DNA from 3 places in the Gordonia sp. CNJ-863 genome. Region 3 is predicted to be linked to each of the others. Evidence: riboswitches for the same ligand, from Rfam matches in the RefSeq annotation. Region 3 holds a riboswitch; each other region holds the start of a gene.
What was found. A riboswitch is a leader RNA that binds a small molecule or an ion and turns the genes downstream of it on or off. The one in region 3 is predicted to bind cobalamin.
Positions count from the first base shown of each region.

Region 1: another riboswitch for cobalamin. It lies ahead of BJF87_RS07535 (CbtB domain-containing protein); the one in region 3 lies ahead of BJF87_RS08905 (iron ABC transporter permease).
Region 2: another riboswitch for cobalamin. It lies ahead of cobN (cobaltochelatase subunit CobN); the one in region 3 lies ahead of BJF87_RS08905 (iron ABC transporter permease).

Region 1 covers NZ_MKKG01000011.1:355,550-361,484, reverse strand. The annotation lists gene BJF87_RS07550 (acyl-CoA dehydrogenase family protein) at 1-231, opposite strand, end outside; gene BJF87_RS07545 (histidine phosphatase family protein) at 317-841, opposite strand; gene BJF87_RS07540 (CbtA family protein) at 860-1,687, opposite strand; gene BJF87_RS07535 (CbtB domain-containing protein) at 1,740-1,973, opposite strand; cobalamin riboswitch at 2,011-2,171, opposite strand; gene BJF87_RS07530 (ATP-dependent helicase) at 2,199-5,935, shown strand, end outside.
Region 2 covers NZ_MKKG01000022.1:48,906-54,840, reverse strand. The annotation lists gene BJF87_RS12140 (cobalt-precorrin-6A reductase) at 1-321, shown strand, start outside; gene BJF87_RS12135 (precorrin-2 C(20)-methyltransferase) at 274-1,851, opposite strand; gene BJF87_RS12130 (precorrin-8X methylmutase) at 1,854-2,477, opposite strand; gene BJF87_RS12125 (precorrin-3B synthase) at 2,491-3,672, opposite strand; cobalamin riboswitch at 3,697-3,824, shown strand; gene cobN (cobaltochelatase subunit CobN) at 3,785-5,935, shown strand, end outside.
Region 3 covers NZ_MKKG01000013.1:64,558-70,492, forward strand. The annotation lists gene BJF87_RS08885 (YhjD/YihY/BrkB family envelope integrity protein) at 1-242, shown strand, start outside; gene BJF87_RS08890 (DUF2786 domain-containing protein) at 250-1,080, opposite strand; gene BJF87_RS08895 (excalibur calcium-binding domain-containing protein) at 1,181-1,453, opposite strand; gene BJF87_RS08900 (L-lactate dehydrogenase) at 1,562-2,515, opposite strand; cobalamin riboswitch at 2,645-2,827, shown strand; gene BJF87_RS08905 (iron ABC transporter permease) at 2,899-3,951, shown strand; gene BJF87_RS08910 (ABC transporter ATP-binding protein) at 3,951-4,778, shown strand; gene BJF87_RS08915 (ABC transporter substrate-binding protein) at 4,775-5,836, shown strand.

The DNA.
Region 1 (5,935 bases), on a different contig from region 3:
ACCCTCGCCGGACGATTTCTTCTTCTCCCCGTTGGCCTCTGCCTCGAGTTCCTTTTCCAGCGCGTCCTTGGCCATCGCGTCGACCCCGAAGGTCGACAGCAGCTTGCGGGTGATGTCGTACGGAGGCAGCACGCCGGACTCGAGCTCGTCGAGATGTGGCCGGATCTCCTTGTCGATGAACGCGCGCAGCGCATCCCGCACCATCAGATCTTCATCGGACCACTCGAACATCGTCACTCTCCCCAGACAGTGCCCGCCGGGGGCGAACACGTTTCAGTTTTGCCGACTCAACTGTGTCAGGAGTCACTCACGATGTCTAGGTACGTCCGCCCGATTCTGTTTCTTCAGGGCGAATTCTCAGGGGCGGCCAGTGGTAGCAGGCCGCCGGCCGGACCTCGCACCGGAAGTATCCCGTGGCGTCGTCGCACAGAAGTGCCTGCGCGACGGGCATGGCCACGACGATCGACGCCCCGACGGTGATCGTGCGGTCGCGCCAGTCGTGCACCCGTCGCACGAACGCCTCGACACTCTCGCCGCCATGGGGCCGGGCCGCCGGATCGGTGAAGAAGGCCGCGAGCTCGCGTGGATCGATGTCCTCGGGCGCCGATCCCGCCCAGTTCCCGACATCGAGCGTGCGAAGCGCGTCGTCGACCTCGACCCGACCACCCAGGAGCCGGGCGCTCTCGAGTGTCGCGGGCTCGGGCCCGCAGAAGGACACCGGCCCGACGAGGGACGCGGCGAGCGCTTCGACGTCACGGCGGCCGCGGTCGTCCAGCGACGCGTCACCGCCGAAGCGCACCGATCGATTGGGACCGGTGCGCCCGGCGGTGATGATCTGCACAGGAATGGCAGTGCGCGGTCAGCTCTGCACGGCGTCGACCGTCGGCGACGTGCTGGAGCTCTTCGACCGCGCCATCGCGCCGAGGATCAGCGCGAAGGTCACCGTCAGCACCGTCCAGAGGATCACCTGGTTGGTGATCGTGTACACGCGGAAGTCGGCGACGACGTCCGCCGGGAAGCCGGGGAACACGATCTGGCCGGCGTCGGTGCGCACCGGCTCGGGCACCTCGTCGAACGACGGCAGCAGCGCGATGGTGACGCCGACCGCGATCACGTACGCGGCACCGCCCACGACGGCCGACACCAGTCCGCCGATCCTCGGCCGCAACCACAGCGCGAGTGCGACGGCCACGATCATCAGCACGACCGACGCGATCGTGACGGTCAGGAATGCACCCGTCCGTTCCCCGATCGTGTCGTCGTCCCCGACCGCAGGCGGGTTGGCCGGGTAGGCGAAGAACGGAACACCGAAGACGGCGACGAAACCGATCGCGCCGAGCGCCCCGGCGACGGCGCGGGCATCGGTGGCCGGATACCGGTTGCCGAGGTAACTCCACAGCACGGTGAAGGCGACCCCGAAGAACGCGCCCATGCACAGGGCGAACACCAGGTTTCCGACGCCGGCGCCCAGATTCTCCTGCATGGCGCGGGTGAAGACCTCGCCGCCGTCGCCGTGCGAATGGCCGCCGACCGTATGTGCCAGCGCCTCTTCGGCTTCCGAGCGTTCACCCTCGTAGTCGACGGCCTTCGACACCACGGGTTCGAGGTAGAACCGTGCGAAGACGAACGAGATGATGCCGGCGATCAGGCCCGAGAGCAGACCTGCGCCGATGAGTTTCTTCTCCATGTGAACTTGTCCCTACGTTGTGAGAGTCAGGCCGACGCAGTGCGGTGAACGCTCAGTGGCAGGGAAAGCCGAGGAAGTGGCGGGAGTCGTGCACGAACTCGTGCACATAGGTGTTCTCCCCGAAGACCGACACGACACCTTGGTCGTAGCCGAGGAAGTAGTAGGCGAGCCCGGCCAGGAGGACCGTGAGGCTCAGCCAGAGCGCTGCGCTCGCGACCGACAGGTTCGGTACCGAAATCGCACGGGTGGGTGACTTGACTGCTTCGGCCGTACGGGGAGACGTCATGGGATTGTCCTTTCGCCGATCTCGCGTCGGTGAGTGTGTCGGATCTTTTGGCGCCGGCACGGCATCCTGACTCACGTCTTCCCCAGGCGCCGTCGAAATCCTCGACCGCGTCCGGCGTTGTCGTTCACAGTGGCGCGACCGCTCCGGATTCTCACCGGATTCCCCGTACAGGCGTGTATCGACTGTATACCCAGACCTGTCGCACATGTGAGACATAGTGGAGAGATGCCCCGCCCCTCGGTTCTCGATCGCTTCACCGCCCCCACCCGGCGATGGTTCACCGGAGCGTTCACCAAGCCGACCGCGGCCCAGAAAGGCGCCTGGACCTCGATCGCCGACGGCGCGAACACCCTGGTCATCGCCCCGACCGGGTCCGGCAAGACGCTCGCGGCATTCCTCTGGGCGCTCGACCGGCTGGCCGCCGACGCCGCCACCCGCCGTCCGGGCACGAAGGTCGTCTACATCTCGCCGCTGAAGGCGCTCGCCGTCGACGTGGAGCGCAATCTACGCGCGCCCCTCACCGGGATCACCCGTGCGGCGCAGGAATTGGACCTGCCCGAACCGAACATAACGGTCGGTGTCCGGTCCGGCGACACCTCGGCCGCTGACCGCCGCGCTCTGGTGAAGACCCCGCCCGACATCCTGATCACCACGCCCGAGTCGCTCTACCTGATGCTGACCTCCGCGGCCCGGGAGAGCCTCACGAATGTCGAGGCGATCATCGTCGACGAGGTCCATGCGGTCGCCGCCACCAAACGCGGCACACATCTGGCCCTGACCCTCGAGCGCCTCGACGAGCTGCTCGAGAAGCCCGCCCAACGGATAGGCCTGTCGGCGACCGTGCGGCCTCCCGAGGTCGTCGCCGGGTACCTGTCCGGCTCGGCGCCCTGCCAGGTCGTCAAGCCCAAGGCCGACAAGACCTTCGATCTCCGCGTCGACGTGCCGGTCGAGGACATGGCGAACATCCCGCCGGCACCCGGCCCGGACGGCGCCGACCCGGCCGAGCTCGACGACGCATTCTCCCCCACGGCCGGTTCGCTGTGGCCGTACGTGGAGGCGTCGATCGTCGACCAGATCGAGGCCAACCGGGCGACGATCGTGTTCGCGAACTCCCGTCGGCTCGCCGAGAAGCTGACCGCGCGGCTCAACGAGATCCACGCCGAGCGGCAGGGTGTCACGCCCGAGCCCACCGCCAACCCGACGGTCGCGGGCGGGGCTCCCGCGTGCGTGATGGGCAGCGGGGCGAGTTCCGGCGCCGAGGCGGTCCTCGCGCGGGCACACCACGGTTCGGTGAGCAAGGAGCAGCGCGCGCAGATCGAGGACGACCTCAAGGCCGGTCGCCTGTCCTGCGTCGTGGCGACCAGCTCGCTCGAACTCGGTATCGACATGGGTGCGGTGGATCTCGTGATCCAGGTGGAGGCCCCGCCGTCGGTGGCCAGCGGCCTGCAGCGCATCGGCCGCGCCGGCCATCAGGTGGGCGAGATCAGCCAGGGCATCCTCTATCCCAAACACCGCACCGATCTGCTGCACTGCACGGTCACCGTCGGGCGCATGCTCGACGGTGCGATCGAGGAGATCAAGGTTCCCCAGAATCCCCTCGACATCCTCGCGCAGCAGACCATCGCGGCCGCCGCCGTCGACGATCTCGAGGTCGACCACTGGTACGAGGTCGTTCGCCGGGCGGCTCCCTACCGCGACCTCGGACGCGGGGTCTTCGACGCCACCCTCGATCTCATCGCCGGGCGGTTCCCCTCAGACGAGTTCGCCGAACTCCGGCCGCGGGTCAACTGGGACCGCGACGCGGGCGTGATCACCGGCCGCCGTGGCGCCCAACGACTCGCCGTCACCTCCGGCGGGTCGATCCCCGATCGCGGACTGTTCGGCGTCTTCATGGTCGGCGAGAAGTCCACGCGCGTGGGCGAACTCGACGAGGAGATGGTGTACGAGTCGCGGGTCGGCGATGTCTTCGCCCTCGGCGCGACGAGCTGGCGCATCGAGGACATCACCCACGACCGCGTCCTGGTGTCGCCGGCCTTCGGGCAGCCCGGCAGGCTGCCGTTCTGGATCGGCGACGCGATCGGACGTCCCGCCGAACTCGGTGCGGCGATCGGCGCGTTCACCGGGGCCATCGCCGATCCCGGGAAACTCGACGCCCATGCCGAGAGGCTCGGACTCACCGAGAACGCCCGCACCAACCTGGCCACGCTCATCGCCGAACAGCGCGAGGCGACCGGTCACCTCCCCACCGACCGGACGCTCGTCGTCGAACGGTTCCGCGACGAACTCGGCGACTGGCGCGTCATCCTGCACTCCCCCTATGGCTTGCGTGTCCACGCGCCGTGGGCGAGCGCCATCTCCCAACGACTCCTCGCGACACTGGGTATCGAGGGCGCCACCACCGCCTCCGACGACGGCATCATCCTGCGTCTGCCCGACACCGACGACGCACCCCCGGGTGCCGACGTCTTCCTCCTCGATCCCGACGAGGTCGAACAGCTCGTGACCGACGGTCTCGCCGACTCGTCGATGTTCGCCTCGCGGTTCCGCGAATGTGCCGCGCGCGCACTGCTCCTGCCGCGGCGCGATCCCGGCCGGCGCGCGCCGCTGTGGCAGCAGCGGCAGCGCAGCGCCCAATTGCTCTCCGTCGCATCCAAGTTCCCGGACTTCCCGATCGTCCTCGAAGCGGTTCGCGAGTGCCTGCAGGACGTGTACGACCTCCCGGCACTGCTCGACCTGCTCGGCCGCATCCGGTCGCGCCGGATCCGCGTCGTGGAGACCGAGACCCCGAGTCCGTCGCCGTTCGCGGCGTCGCTGCTGTTCGGCTACGTCGGCGCCTTCATGTACGCCGACGACGCGCCGCTCGCCGAACGTCGAGCCGCCGCCCTGTCCCTCGACACCAGCCTCCTCGCGCAGCTGCTCGGCCGCGTCGACCTGCGTGAGCTCCTCGATCCCGGCGTCATCGCCGAGGTCATCGCCCGCCTGCAACGCCTGTCACCCGACCGCCAGGCACGCGACGCCGAGGACGTCGTCGACCTCCTCCGCTGGCTCGGACCGCTGACCACCGAAGAGGTCGAGCCGAGATATCGGGGAGAAGCGGCGGTGGCCGAGGTGCTGGCCGAGCTGCACCGCAGCGGGCAGATCATCTCGGTCAACCACAACCGGCGCGCGCTGTGGGCGTCGATCGACGACACCGCACGACTCCGCGACGCACTCGGAGTCCCTGCACCGATGGGCATCCCGGCGGCCTACCTCGAACCGGTACCCGACCCGGTCGGCGACCTCATCGGGCGCTACGCCCGCACCCACGGGCCCTTCACCGTCACCGACGCGGCGGCGTCCCTGGGCATCGCGACCGCCGTCGTCCGCGACACCCTGGCCCGCCTCGCCGCGGAACGACGCGTCGTCGAAGGTGATTTCCTGCCCGAGACCGGCACCGCCGATCCGGCCCAGGGAGCGGCACCGACCACCCAGTGGTGCCACACCGACGTCCTCGGTCAGATCCGGCGCGGGTCGCTCGCCGCGAGCCGGGCCGAGGTCGCACCGGTCGGCACCGAGGTTCTCACCCGCTTCCTCGTGGAATGGCAGCACGGTTCGCCCGGAACGCAGCTCCGCGGGGTCGACGGCCTCGCCACCGTCATCGACCAGCTGGCCGGTTACCCGCTGCCGGCGTCGGCCTGGGAGTCGCTGATATTGCCCGCGCGCGTCTCGGACTATGCCCCGTCCATGCTCGACGAGCTGCTGAGCAGCGGCGAGGTCGTGTGGTCGGGGCACGGCCGCATCGGCAACGCCGACGGCTGGGTGGCCCTGCACCCCGCCGACGTGGCCGCGTTCACCATCTCCGAGGCCGACACCATCGACACCACGGCCCTGCACGATGCGATCACCACCGCACTCCACCCCGGTGGTGCACTGCGGTTCCCGCAGATCGCCGCGGACATCAGCACCGGCACCACGACGCCGGC
Region 2 (5,935 bases), on a different contig from region 3:
GGCGAGTTCGCCGGCATCGACGACGTCTGGTTCCTGATCCGGGTCGTTGATCCGCCGACCGCGGAACTCCCTGCGCACCACGAAATTCTGCGGTCACGCGGGCCCTACGACTACGACTCCGAGCTTGCACTCCTGCGCGAGAATCGGATCGACCTGCTGGTCACCAAGAACAGCGGGGGATCGCTGACGAAGGCGAAACTCGACGCCGCCGCGACGATGGGGATCGACGTGATCGTCGTCGACCGTCCGATCGAGCCCGACGTCCCGGCGGTGTCAGAGGTTGCTGCCGCCCAGGCTTGGCTCGAGCGGCTGCTCGGCTGAGACCTGTTCCGGTTCCTCGGTGGGAGTGTGCCGGCGCGGGGTGAACACCAGCGGACCCCCGGCGCGGGACACCGCTCGGGTCGCCGACGAACCGATGATGAGCAACGTGCGCATGTCGACCACTTCGGGGTCGAGGCCGGCCACGGTCGTCGTGGTCAGTGACTGCTCCGGACCGCCCACATCGCGACCGAGGACGACGACCCGGTCGGATGAGACCGTCTGCAGCAGCGTGTGTTTGAGGGCCCCGACCTGCCACGACCGGCTGGCCGAACCCGGATTGTAGATCGCGATGACCAGGTCGGCGGCCAAGGCGGCACGGATGCGGCGCTCGATCACCGACCACGGCTTGAGCCGGTCGGACAGCGAGATCACCGCGAAGTCGTGACCGAGCGGCGCACCGACGGCCGCCGCGACGGCGGTCGCCGCCGTGATCCCCGGAACCACGCGCACCCGAACGTCATGCCACTGCGGTTCGGCGGCCACCTCGGTCACCGCGGCCGCCATCGCGAATACGCCCGGATCGCCCGACGACACGACCGCCACGCGCGCTCCGCGTCGGGCGAGATCGAGAGCGAACTCGGCACGCTCGGACTCGACCCGGTTGTCGCTCGCATGGACGCGCTGGCCCGGTCTCGGGGTCACCCGCTTGAGGTAGGTTGTGTACCCGACGAGGTCGGTCGCGGTGGCGAGTTCCGCGCGGACTTCGGGTGTCGTCCAGCTGTCGTGACCCGGTCCGAGACCGACGACCACCAGTTCGCCCGGTACCGGTTCCGGCTCGAAGCGCGGGTTGTTCCGTCGGCCGGGAACCACGAGGATCGAGAAGTACGGCACCTCAGCCGGATTCACCTCCGCCGCCGGCAGCACACGCTCGACGGTGGTCGACGCCCGTTCGACGTAGAAGGCCTCGTCGAGGCGGCCGGCCTCGCGCAACGCCTCCCGCACCCGTTCGAAGGTGCGGCCCAGTTTCATCACCACGATGGCGTCGGCCGAACGGAAGCGGAACAGCAGCTCTTCCGTCGATGCCGTACCCGGGACGACCGTCAAGGTCTCGTCGCCCTCCACCAGCGGAACACCGGTGGCCGCCGACGCCGCGCTCACCGACGTCACACCCGGCACGATCTCCGCATCGAAGTGCGGGGACAGCCGCTTGTGCATGTGCATGTAGGAGCTGTAGAAGAGCGGATCCCCCTCGGCGAGAAGGACGACGTCCCGGCCCGCGCGCAGGTGGACGGCGAGCCGTTCCGCGCTCTCGGCGTAGAAGTCGTCGAGTGCACCCTGATACCCGCCGGGATGGTCGGTGGTCTCGGTGGTGACCGGGTACATGAGACGCTCTTCGGTCTGGTCTTCGCGCAGATAGGGTTCGGCGACCGACCGCGCGATGCTGTTGCCGTGGCGCGCACAGTGATACGCGACCACGTCGGCGGTGCTGATCACCCGCGCGGCCTTGACCGTCATCAGTTCGCTGTCGCCGGGCCCGAGGCCGATTCCCCAGAGCTTGCCGGGCCGCTGATCATCGTTGACTGCAGGCACATTCACTCCTGAGGGGTGGCGAGCGCGTTGACGGCGGCGGCGGTGATCGCCGACCCACCACGACGACCGGTGACGGTGATGAACTCGAGATCGGTGCGGGCAGCGAGGGCCTCGCACGACTCCGCGGCGCCGACGAAACCGACGGGCGCGCCGACGATTGCGGCCGGGCGGGGTGCACCCTCGTCGATCATGTCGAGCAGGGCGAACAACGCGGTCGGGGCATTGCCGATCGCGACGACCGCGCCATCGAGGCGTGGCAACCAGAACTGCAGGGCAGCAGCGGTTCTCGTGGTGCCCATCTCCTCGGCCAGAGCGGGGAGACCCGGTTCGGAGAGATGGCACAGCACCTCGTTGTCGGCGGGCAGACGCTTGCGGGTGATGCCGGACGCCACCATCGACGCGTCGCAGAGGATCGGTGCTCCGGCCTCGAGTGCCCCGCGGGCCGCGCGTACGACGCCGGGCGTCGCGATGACGTCGCGTGTGAGATCGGTCTGTCCGCAGGCGTGGATCATCCGGACGACCACGGTCGACACGTCGGAGCCGAAGGCGGACAAGTCCGACTCGGCCCGAATCGTCGCAAAGGACTGGCGGTAGATCGCGGCGCCGTCGCGCAGGTACTCGGTCATGATGCGCACGAGCCTAGCGGCGACGGCGGTCGTACCCGCCGTCGGGCGTGGCCTGCACCGACAGGTGTGTGCCGGCGGGGGAGCCGCAGCGACGCTCACACCCCACCCAGTGTTCGCGATCGCCTACCGGGAGGCCGGCCTCGACATGGGCGAGCAGGTCCTTGCGCACCGGGGCGTTGGCCGATCCGCAGCCCGGGGCGCCCACACAACAGCTGAGCCGTGCCCACGGCGAGTTCGCGTCGAAGATCAGGCCCATCGGTGCGAGCACCCGCACCACGGTCTCGGCAACGCCTTCACCGAGGTCACAGATCAGGATCTCCCGGTCCGGGGTGAAGACCACCGGCGACTCCACCGCGCCGATGAACTCGGCGAGGCGCGCGGGCAGGCGGCCGAGTTCGACGACCGAGCCGAGCAGCACCGATCCGTCGTCCTGGTCGAACCAGCCCACGATCGGCTCCACCGGGGCCGCTACGTCGTCTTCGTCGGATTCGACGGTGGGGGCCAGGTTCTCGGCGACGAGCCGCTCCAGGCGGTGGCGGTCCTCGGCGCCGAGATCGCGGACGCGCCAGGCGCCGGGCGCCACCGCGTTCAGACCGGCGGCCACCGAGATGAGTGCCTCGACGATCCCGGGCACCCCTCCGACCGATCCGACCGCGACGCCGCCGACCAGGATGTCGGCGACCACAGGTTCGGCCGAGCGCGCCACGGCACACGCGTCGGCGCCTCGGCGCCGGATGTCGCCGCGACCGTCGTCGACCCCGAACAGGAAGCGTCCCGAGATCGAGGTGGCCGCGGGATCGGCGCGCAGCGCGTCGTCGAGTGCCGCTGTCAGCGGACCTGCGTCGATGACACCGCCGATGCGGCCGGTCAGCGGGCTGACCTCGATGTTCCGGACCTTGTCGTGCGACGAGCTGGGCGCGAGGCCGGCGCTCACCACGGCGTCGGCCACGGCCTCGACGTCGGTGATCCCGCGCAGTTGCAGGTTCCCGCGCGCGGTGAGCTCGAGGAAGCCGTCGGCGTGAGCAGCCGCAGCCTGGGCGAGGGTGGTGAGCTGATCAGCGCGGATCCGGCCTCCGGGAAGCCGGATCCGGGCCAGTGCGCCGTCCTTCGCCTCGTGCGTGCTGAACACGCCGGGGCAACGATCCGCGGATTCCCGGATCGCCGTGCCGGGAGCGGGTTCGGCCGCTTCAGTCATCCCACCAGCCTACGACCGGACCAGGTGACGACTCCGCCGACCGGTCGCCGTAGGCTGAGACCCAACCGCGAGCGGGCTGAAGCCGGTGAGATTCCGGCGCGGTCGCGCCACTGTGAAGGGTCCCGGTAGACGCCGGTGCCCCAGCCAGACCAGTCCCTCGCACACACCCGACACTCCGGGCGCGACAACCCGGCGAGGAGACACGATGATCCTGCTGTTCTCGACCTCGGACACCGATCTGCTGACCGCGGCGGCCGCCGGCGAGGCGAACCCGGAAGTGGGGTTCCGCGGCGCGAATCCCGCACGACTGCTCATCGACGAGATCCCGGCACTGGCCGCCGACGCCGACCTGATCGTCGTCCGCATCCTCGGTGGAACGCGTGCCTGGGAAGAGGGACTCGCCGCGGTCGAGGCGACCGGCAAACCGCTGGTGGTGTGTTCCGGCGAGCAGCAACCGGACCCGGACCTGATGGCCCATTCGACGGTGCCGGCCGGTGTGGCCGCCCAGGCCCACGACTACCTCGCCGCCGGCGGCGTCGCGAACATCGTCAACCTGCATCATTTCCTCTCCGACACCGTGCTGTTCACCGGATACGGCTTCGAGCCGCCGCAGCAGACCCCGGCGTGGGGAATCCTGGAGCGCGCGCAGCGGGAGAATTCCGATGCACCGACCATCGCGGTGCTCTACTACCGCGCCCAGCACCTCGCCGGGAACACCCGCTACATCGACGCGCTCTGCAGCGCCATCGAGGAGCGAGGCGCCCGGGCGCTGCCGATCTTCTGTGCGTCCCTGCGTACCGCTCCCGACGACCTGATCGAGCTGCTCGGCACGGTCGACGCTCTCGTGGTCACGGTCCTGGCGGCCGGCGGCGCGACCCCGGCGACCGCATCGGCCGGCGGCGACGACGAGGCGTGGAACATCGAACGGCTTGCCGCACTCGACATCCCGATCCTGCAGGGCCTGTGCCTCACGGGTTCCCGGGCGGACTGGGAGGCGAGCGACGACGGTCTCTCACCGCTCGATGTCGCAACGCAGGTGGCGGTGCCGGAGTTCGACGGCCGGATCATCACCGTCCCGTTCTCCTTCAAGGAATTCGACGACGACGGCCTTCCCTGGTATCGGCCGGATCCCGAGCGCTGCGCCCGCGTGGCGGGCATCGCGGTGTCGCATGCACAGCTGCGCCGAACTCCGGCCGCCGACAAGCGCATCGCCGTCATGCTGTCGGCGTATCCCACGAAGCACGCCCGCATCGGCAACGCCGTCGGCCTCGACACCCCTCGGAGTCTGCTGCGTCTGCTCTCGGCCCTGCGCGCGGCCGGTTACGACATCGGACCGGAATCCGGTCCCGGTGCGATACCCGGTTTGGCAGAAGACGATTCGGATGCGCTGATCCACGAGATCATCGCGACGGGCGGTCAGGACCCGGATTGGCTGACCGAGGAAACCCTCGCCGCCAACCCGATCCGCCTGCCCGCCGCGGAGTACCGCGACTGGTTCGAGACGCTGCCGGAAGAACTGCGCAACGGCGTCGTCGAACACTGGGGCGAGGCACCCGGCGAGCTGTTCGTCGACCGGTCGAACAATCCCGACGGCGACATCGTCATCGCTGCACTGACTTTCGGCAACATCGCGATCATGGTGCAGCCGCCGCGCGGGTTCGGCGAGAACCCGGTGGCGATCTACCACGACCCCGACCTGCCGCCGTCGCATCACTATCTGGCGTCCTACCGGTGGATCGCCGCCCGACACGCAACGGGGCAGGCCGGTTTCGGTGCGGACGCGATCGTGCACGTCGGAAAGCACGGCAACCTCGAATGGCTGCCGGGCAAGAACCTCGGCATGTCCGCCAACTGCGGAACCGACGCCGCCCTGGGCGATCTCCCGCTCATCTACCCGTTCCTCGTCAACGACCCGGGGGAGGGGACCCAGGCCAAGCGCCGGGCCCACGCGGTGCTCGTCGATCACCTGATCCCGCCGATGGCGCGCGCCGAGTCCTACGGCGACATCGCCCGCCTCGAGCAGCTGCTCGACGAACACGCGAACATCTCCGCCCTCGACCCGGCGAAGCTTCCGGCGATCCGCCAGCAGATCTGGACGCTGCTCACCGCGGCGAAGATGGACCACGACCTCGGACTGACCGAACGCCCGGACGAAGAGGTCTTCGACGACATGCTCCTGCACGTCGACGGCTGGCTGTGCGAGATCAAGGACGTCCAGATCCGCGACGGCCTCCACGTCCTCGGCGAGGCCCCCCGCGACGAC
Region 3 (5,935 bases):
GCCGGCTCGCGCTGCCCACGTTGGCGTCGGGAACGATCCGCTATTTCGGCACTCTCGGCATCGTGTTCGTCGCGATCAGCTGGCTGTTCGTGTTCGCTGCGATCCTGGTGGTCACGGCCATCGTCGCGCACGGCGTGGCCACCGACCCCGGACGTGTCGGCACCTGGGTTCGACGTTGGGCGGGAACCCCGACCCCGTTTGCTCCGACCCCGTCGGTGGCCTGGTACGACCGCGGCGCCTGACCACTCGTCAGGCCTCCAGAGCGCCTCGCGCACCGCCGAATTCACGGTCGGCGCCGATCTTGGCCCGACGCCCCGCCCGGTCCCCCGCCTTCCGGGCGGCCTCCGAATAGCCGGCCGACGCGCTCGACGCCCGCCACGTGCCGCGAGCGGTGGACTCGGTCTTGTAGAAGTCGGTGACCTCGAGTTCCTTGTTGCGCAGGGCCAGCGCCGTCGAGCGTTCCGGCTCACCCGAGCGCCGTTCGGCGGCGAGTGCTTCTTCGCGGGCGGCGTCGCGGGCCTCGGTGAGACGTTTGCCGATGCGTTCGGCGAAGGCCGACTGGAAGTTGAGTCGCGCAGTGATCGGCGACAGCGGCTTCTCCTCGATCACCCGCCGCGCTCGCCAGCCGCTGCCCTTGGTGACGACCCGCGCGAAGGTCTCGCCCTTGTACGCCCCCGACCGCAGATAGGCATCGCTCGCCGCGACCATCTGGATGATCAGCGACGTGTAGAGCGCCTCGCAGGCGTCGATGTCGGCCTCGTACCCGTAGGCGAGGACGAAGGTCGAGTTGCTCGCGACGTCGACGGTCACGTCGTTGGCCATGGTGATCGCCACGAACAATTGCACGTAGGTGCGCAGGCCACGCTTACCCGGCTCGCCGATCTTGATCTGCCGCGAGATCGGGGTGACCTGCTTACGCGCGGCCGGATCGTGCGCGCGGGCCACGGCGAGATCGATCGACGACGCCGTGGCAAGGCGTTGTGCGGCCTGCATGAACGTCTCGGCCTCATGCTCGTTGTCGGTGTTCTCCGCCTGCCGCAGGAGGGCGGAGATCCGGGTGAGCAGCTTGTCGTCGCGCATGTAGTTCAGACTATCTGCGCGCCCGATCGGTTCCATCGGACTGCAGGCGAGCAGAAAAAGCCAGGTCGGAGACCCTCACGCACAGTGTGTGACCGAAGGGTCAGTTCTGCTCGCAGGCGATGCCGTCCTTGTCGCGGTCGCTCTCGTCGTTGGCGTCGTAGAGGGCCTGGTCGACGGTGAAGTTCGTAACCGGCGTGCCGGAGGTCGAGTCGACGGCGCCGGGCTCGCCGACGCCGTGCGGGTAGTCGGCGTTGAGTGCCGCGCAGTTGGCGTAGTCGGTCGCCGCCGATGCAGGTGCCGCCACCATCAGCGGCGCGATCGCCATCGACGCCGCAGCGACAAAACCCAGAACCGTCTTCCGCGAACCACTCATCGTCGAACCTTCTCTTCCACCGATGTGACCAGGTGAAACTACCCCGGCGAGGATGCCGCACCGGCATCGAGCACCGAGATTGGTCCACCCGATGGACAGTGCCTGCCCCTACAACCCGAATCGCGCCTGCATCCGGCGTAGCGTCTCCGCCGAGGCGAGCAGACCGGCTTCCTCGTCCGGCGACAGCGGCACCTCGAGGCGCGTCTGCGCACCACCGCGGTCGACGACGGTCGGCAGGGAGAGACACACATCATCGAGCCCGGGGAATCCGGAGGCGACCGTGGACACCGGGAGCACCCGGTGTTCGTCGTTCAGAACGGCTTCGACGATACGGGTGGCGGCGAGGCCGATGGCGTAGTTGGTGGCCCCCTTGCCCTCGATGATGGCGTAGGCGGCGTGCACGACCTCGTCCCGGATACGCTCCCGTGCAACGGCATCCATCTCCCGACGCCCAGGTAGCGGCGTCCACGACGTCAGCGGCACGCCACCGATCGTCGCCGACGACCACAGCGGTATCTCGCTGTCACCGTGCTCGCCGACGACATACGAGTGCACACTCTGCACCGCTACCCCGCAGTGCTGCGCGACGAGGAACCGCAGCCGCGACGAATCCAGCACGGTTCCCGACCCGAACAGCTGATTCGGCGGCAGGCCGGTGATCTTCTGCGCCGCATGGGTGACGACGTCCACCGGGTTGGTCACCATCAGGTAGATCGCGTTCGGTGCCACCTCGAGCACATCCGGCAGGATGGCGCGCGTCAAACCGATTGTGGCCTCGGCTAATTCGAGTCGGGACTGTCCCGGCTTCTGCTTGGCTCCGGCGGTGAACACGACGACGTCGGCGTCGGCGCACACCGACACGTCGTTGGAGCCGATGATGTCGGCGCGCGGTACGAACTCCAGACCGTGGGACAGGTCGAGCACCTCGGCGGTGACCTTGGCGGCCTTGATGTCCAGCAACGCGACCGTGCGCGCGACCCCGCGGATCAGCGCCGAGTAGGCGATCGCGGTGCCGACCGCGCCCGCCCCGATGATCGCCAGTTTCGTGGGTCGTCCGTCCATCGGATCACCGTTCGCCTCGGTTCGATTCGCACCTGTCCGTTGCCTGTCAGCGCCCAGCCTAAGACCTCCGGGCATCCCTCGCCCGACGACTTGGAGACGGGTCGGTGAGAGCTCCGTGTCCGTATTGCTAACCTCACCGGTGAGAGCGGTCGCACCTGCACAGGCGGGTGCCAGGGAACCTGGTGCGAATCCAGGACTGGCGCGCAGCGGTATGGGGGACGGACCCGACATCAGGCCACTGGGGCAACCCGGGAAGGCGTCGGGTTCGGACGAACCCGAGTCCGAATACCTGCCGTTCTCGTCGAGTCCACCCGGCGTCTCGCGCACAGATGCCCAGACCAAAGGCAGTTCCACACGTGTCCCGTCCTCCCGACGGCACGACGATGATCGCCACCGCCATGTCGGTACGGCGACTCCCGTCGTTGCCCCTTGCCCTGATCCTTCTCGCGCTCACCTTGGTGAGCATCGCGATCGCCACCGCTTTCGGTGCCGAGACCATCCCCCTCGGCGATGTCTGGCGAACCGTCGCCGGGCGCCTGCGAGGCGACGAGCTCGACGCCGCCCACTCCGTGATCATCTGGGATCTCCGTTTGCCGCGTTCGGTTCTCGCGGCGATCGTCGGCGCCGGTCTGGCGCTCGCCGGCGCCGTCATGCAGGCCCTCGTCCGCAACCCGCTCGCCGAGCCGTACCTGCTGGGCGTGTCGGCCGGCGCCGCGGTGGGTGCGACGGCGGTCATCACTCTAGGATCGTTTGCCGCCCTGGGTGTCTGGGCTTTGTCCGGCGGCGCGCTGATCGGCGCCCTCGCGGCCTCGGTCACCGTGTACGCCGTCGCCCGGGCGCAGGGCGGACTGACCGCCCTACGCCTGATCCTCTCCGGAGTGGTCCTGTCGTCGGCGTTCCTGGCGCTGTCCTCACTGCTGGTCTTCACCGCGGCCGACCCGCATGCCGCCGACAACGTGATGTTCTGGATGTTGGGCAGCGTCGCCGGCGCGACCTGGGCGAAAGTGCAGATCGCCGGGGTTGTCGTCGTGGTCACGGTGCTCGCCATGCTCGCGATCCACTCCTGGCTCGACGCCTACGCAGCCGGGACCGACACCGCGACATCCCTCGGGGTTCCGGTGCGCGCCATGCGAAACGCGCTGTTCGCGGTCCAGGGAATCCTGGTCGGCGTTCTGGTCGCAGTCGCGGGTGGAATCGGATTCGTGGGCTTGATCGTCCCGCACGCGGCACGCCTGCTCGTCGGTGCGACGCACCGCGCGATGATTCCCGTAGCGGTCTGCGGCGGTGCACTGTTCCTGGTGTGGGTCGACGTCATCTCACGAGTGGCCGCGTCACCCCGCGAGATGCCGCTGGGCATCGTCACCGGACTGATCGGCGCACCGATCTTCCTGTTCCTGATGGGACGGCGCCAGTACGGGTTCGGCGGCGAAGCCTGATGGGCGCCGTGCAGCGCTCGATGTCCCTGCGCGCGAACGCCATCAGTTGCCGTCGAAGTGGCCGCCCGATACTGCGCGAGGTGGATCTCGACGTCCCTGCCGGAACCCGCCTCGCCATCGTCGGACCCAACGGGGCGGGCAAGACCACGTTGCTGCGGACACTGTGCGGTCTCGAACAACCGGCCGAGGGACGAATCCGGTTGGGCGACGACGATCTCGATCGTCTTCCCGCTCGGCGTCGCGCGCTGTCGATCGCGGTGGTCGGTCAGGATGAACACCCGTCGGCCGAACTCACGGTCGCCGAAGCGGTGGGCCTGGGACGCACGCCGTACCGATCCGCCTGGGCCATACGTAACTCCGACGACCACGCGATCGTCCGGTCCGCGCTGGAGCAGGTGGGACTGGGCGGTTGGGAACACCGTTCGTGTACGCAGCTGTCCGGCGGTGAACGGCACCGCGTCGTGCTCGCCCGCGCAATCGCACAGCAGACGCCGATCCTTGTGCTCGACGAGCCGACGAATCATCTCGACGCGGCCTGGCGACTGCGGTTGATGCAGGTCCTCGACGACCTCGAGGCGACTGTGATCGCCGCGATGCACGACCTCGACCTCGTCCTCCGCCACTTCGACTCCGTCGCCGTCATTTCCGACGGCGGCGTCACCGCACACGGCCCACCGGTCGAGGTGCTGACCCCGCCGCTGCTGGCGTCGGTCTTCGATGTGTCCGGCACCGTCGTGCCACACCCCGAGACCGGCCTCCCCCATCTGCTGCTCGACTCCCCCACCTCTCCTGCACCGCAGGTCTACGCCACCAAGGAAAACCGATGAGACACAACATCACCCGATACGCCACGCTCGCCGTCGTCCTGGGCATCGCAGCGGGCTGCGGCACCGAGTCCGGCGCCGTCGCAACCGACCGCGTCACCGTCACCAACTGTGGCGCCGAGGTCACCTTCGACCAGCCTCTCGATCGCCTGTTCGTCAACGACGGCGGGATGATCGCGATCGCGCTGGCGGCGGGCGCCCGTGACAAGATCGTCGCCGTGAGTGCGCTCGCCCGCGACAAGGACGTTCTCCGACTCGAATACGGCCCACAGGTCGACACGCTCGACGAGGTCGCCACCGAGCAGCCCACCCTCGAGAACATCGTCGGCGCCAAACCGCAGGTCCTCTACGCCGGCTACAACTACGGCATGAGCGAGTCCCGCGGCATCACCCCGGAGATCCTGGCCTCCCATGGGATCGACGTGTATCAGCTGTCGGAGGCGTGCCGTCAGGTCGACGGCCAGGCTCAGCGCGGCACGATGGACCCATGGGTCGCGCTCGACACCGACCTGCGCAACATCGGCACCATCGCCGGCAATCCCGAGCAGGGCGCGACGGTCGCCGACGACATCTCCGACCGCCTCGAAAAACTCCGTGCTGCACCGCAACCGGCATCGAAACCGACGGTCTTCGTCTTCGACAGCGTCTCCGACACCATCTTCTCGTCGGGCTCCTTCGGTGGCCCGCAGGGCATCATCGACGCGGCGGGCGCGCGCAACGCGACCGAGGATGTCGAGGACACCTGGACCGCGGTGAGCTGGGAACGGATCGCCACCGCCGACCCCGATCTGATCGTCTTCGTCGACTATCCCGGCCAGTCCGTGGAGCAGAAGATCGACGCTCTGCGCACCAACCCCGCCAGCCGCAATCTGAAGGCGGTGCGCGAGAACCGCTTCGTGAACCTCCCCTACGCGATGTGGGTGTCGAGCCCGCTCAACATCGACGCCGCCGAGACACTGCGGTCGGTCCTCGAGGCACATGACCTCGCGCCGGCGTCGGGGATCACGCCCACCCTCGACGTCCGGCAACTCGGACTAGGCGGCAACGACTGGCTCGGCTGAGCACCCCCCCACGAGCGCGAATGATCCAGCCGGTTTGTTATCAGAGGTGAAATACCTTCGACCAGATGACGCAAATCGGACATCGTCCACGTACCGTGA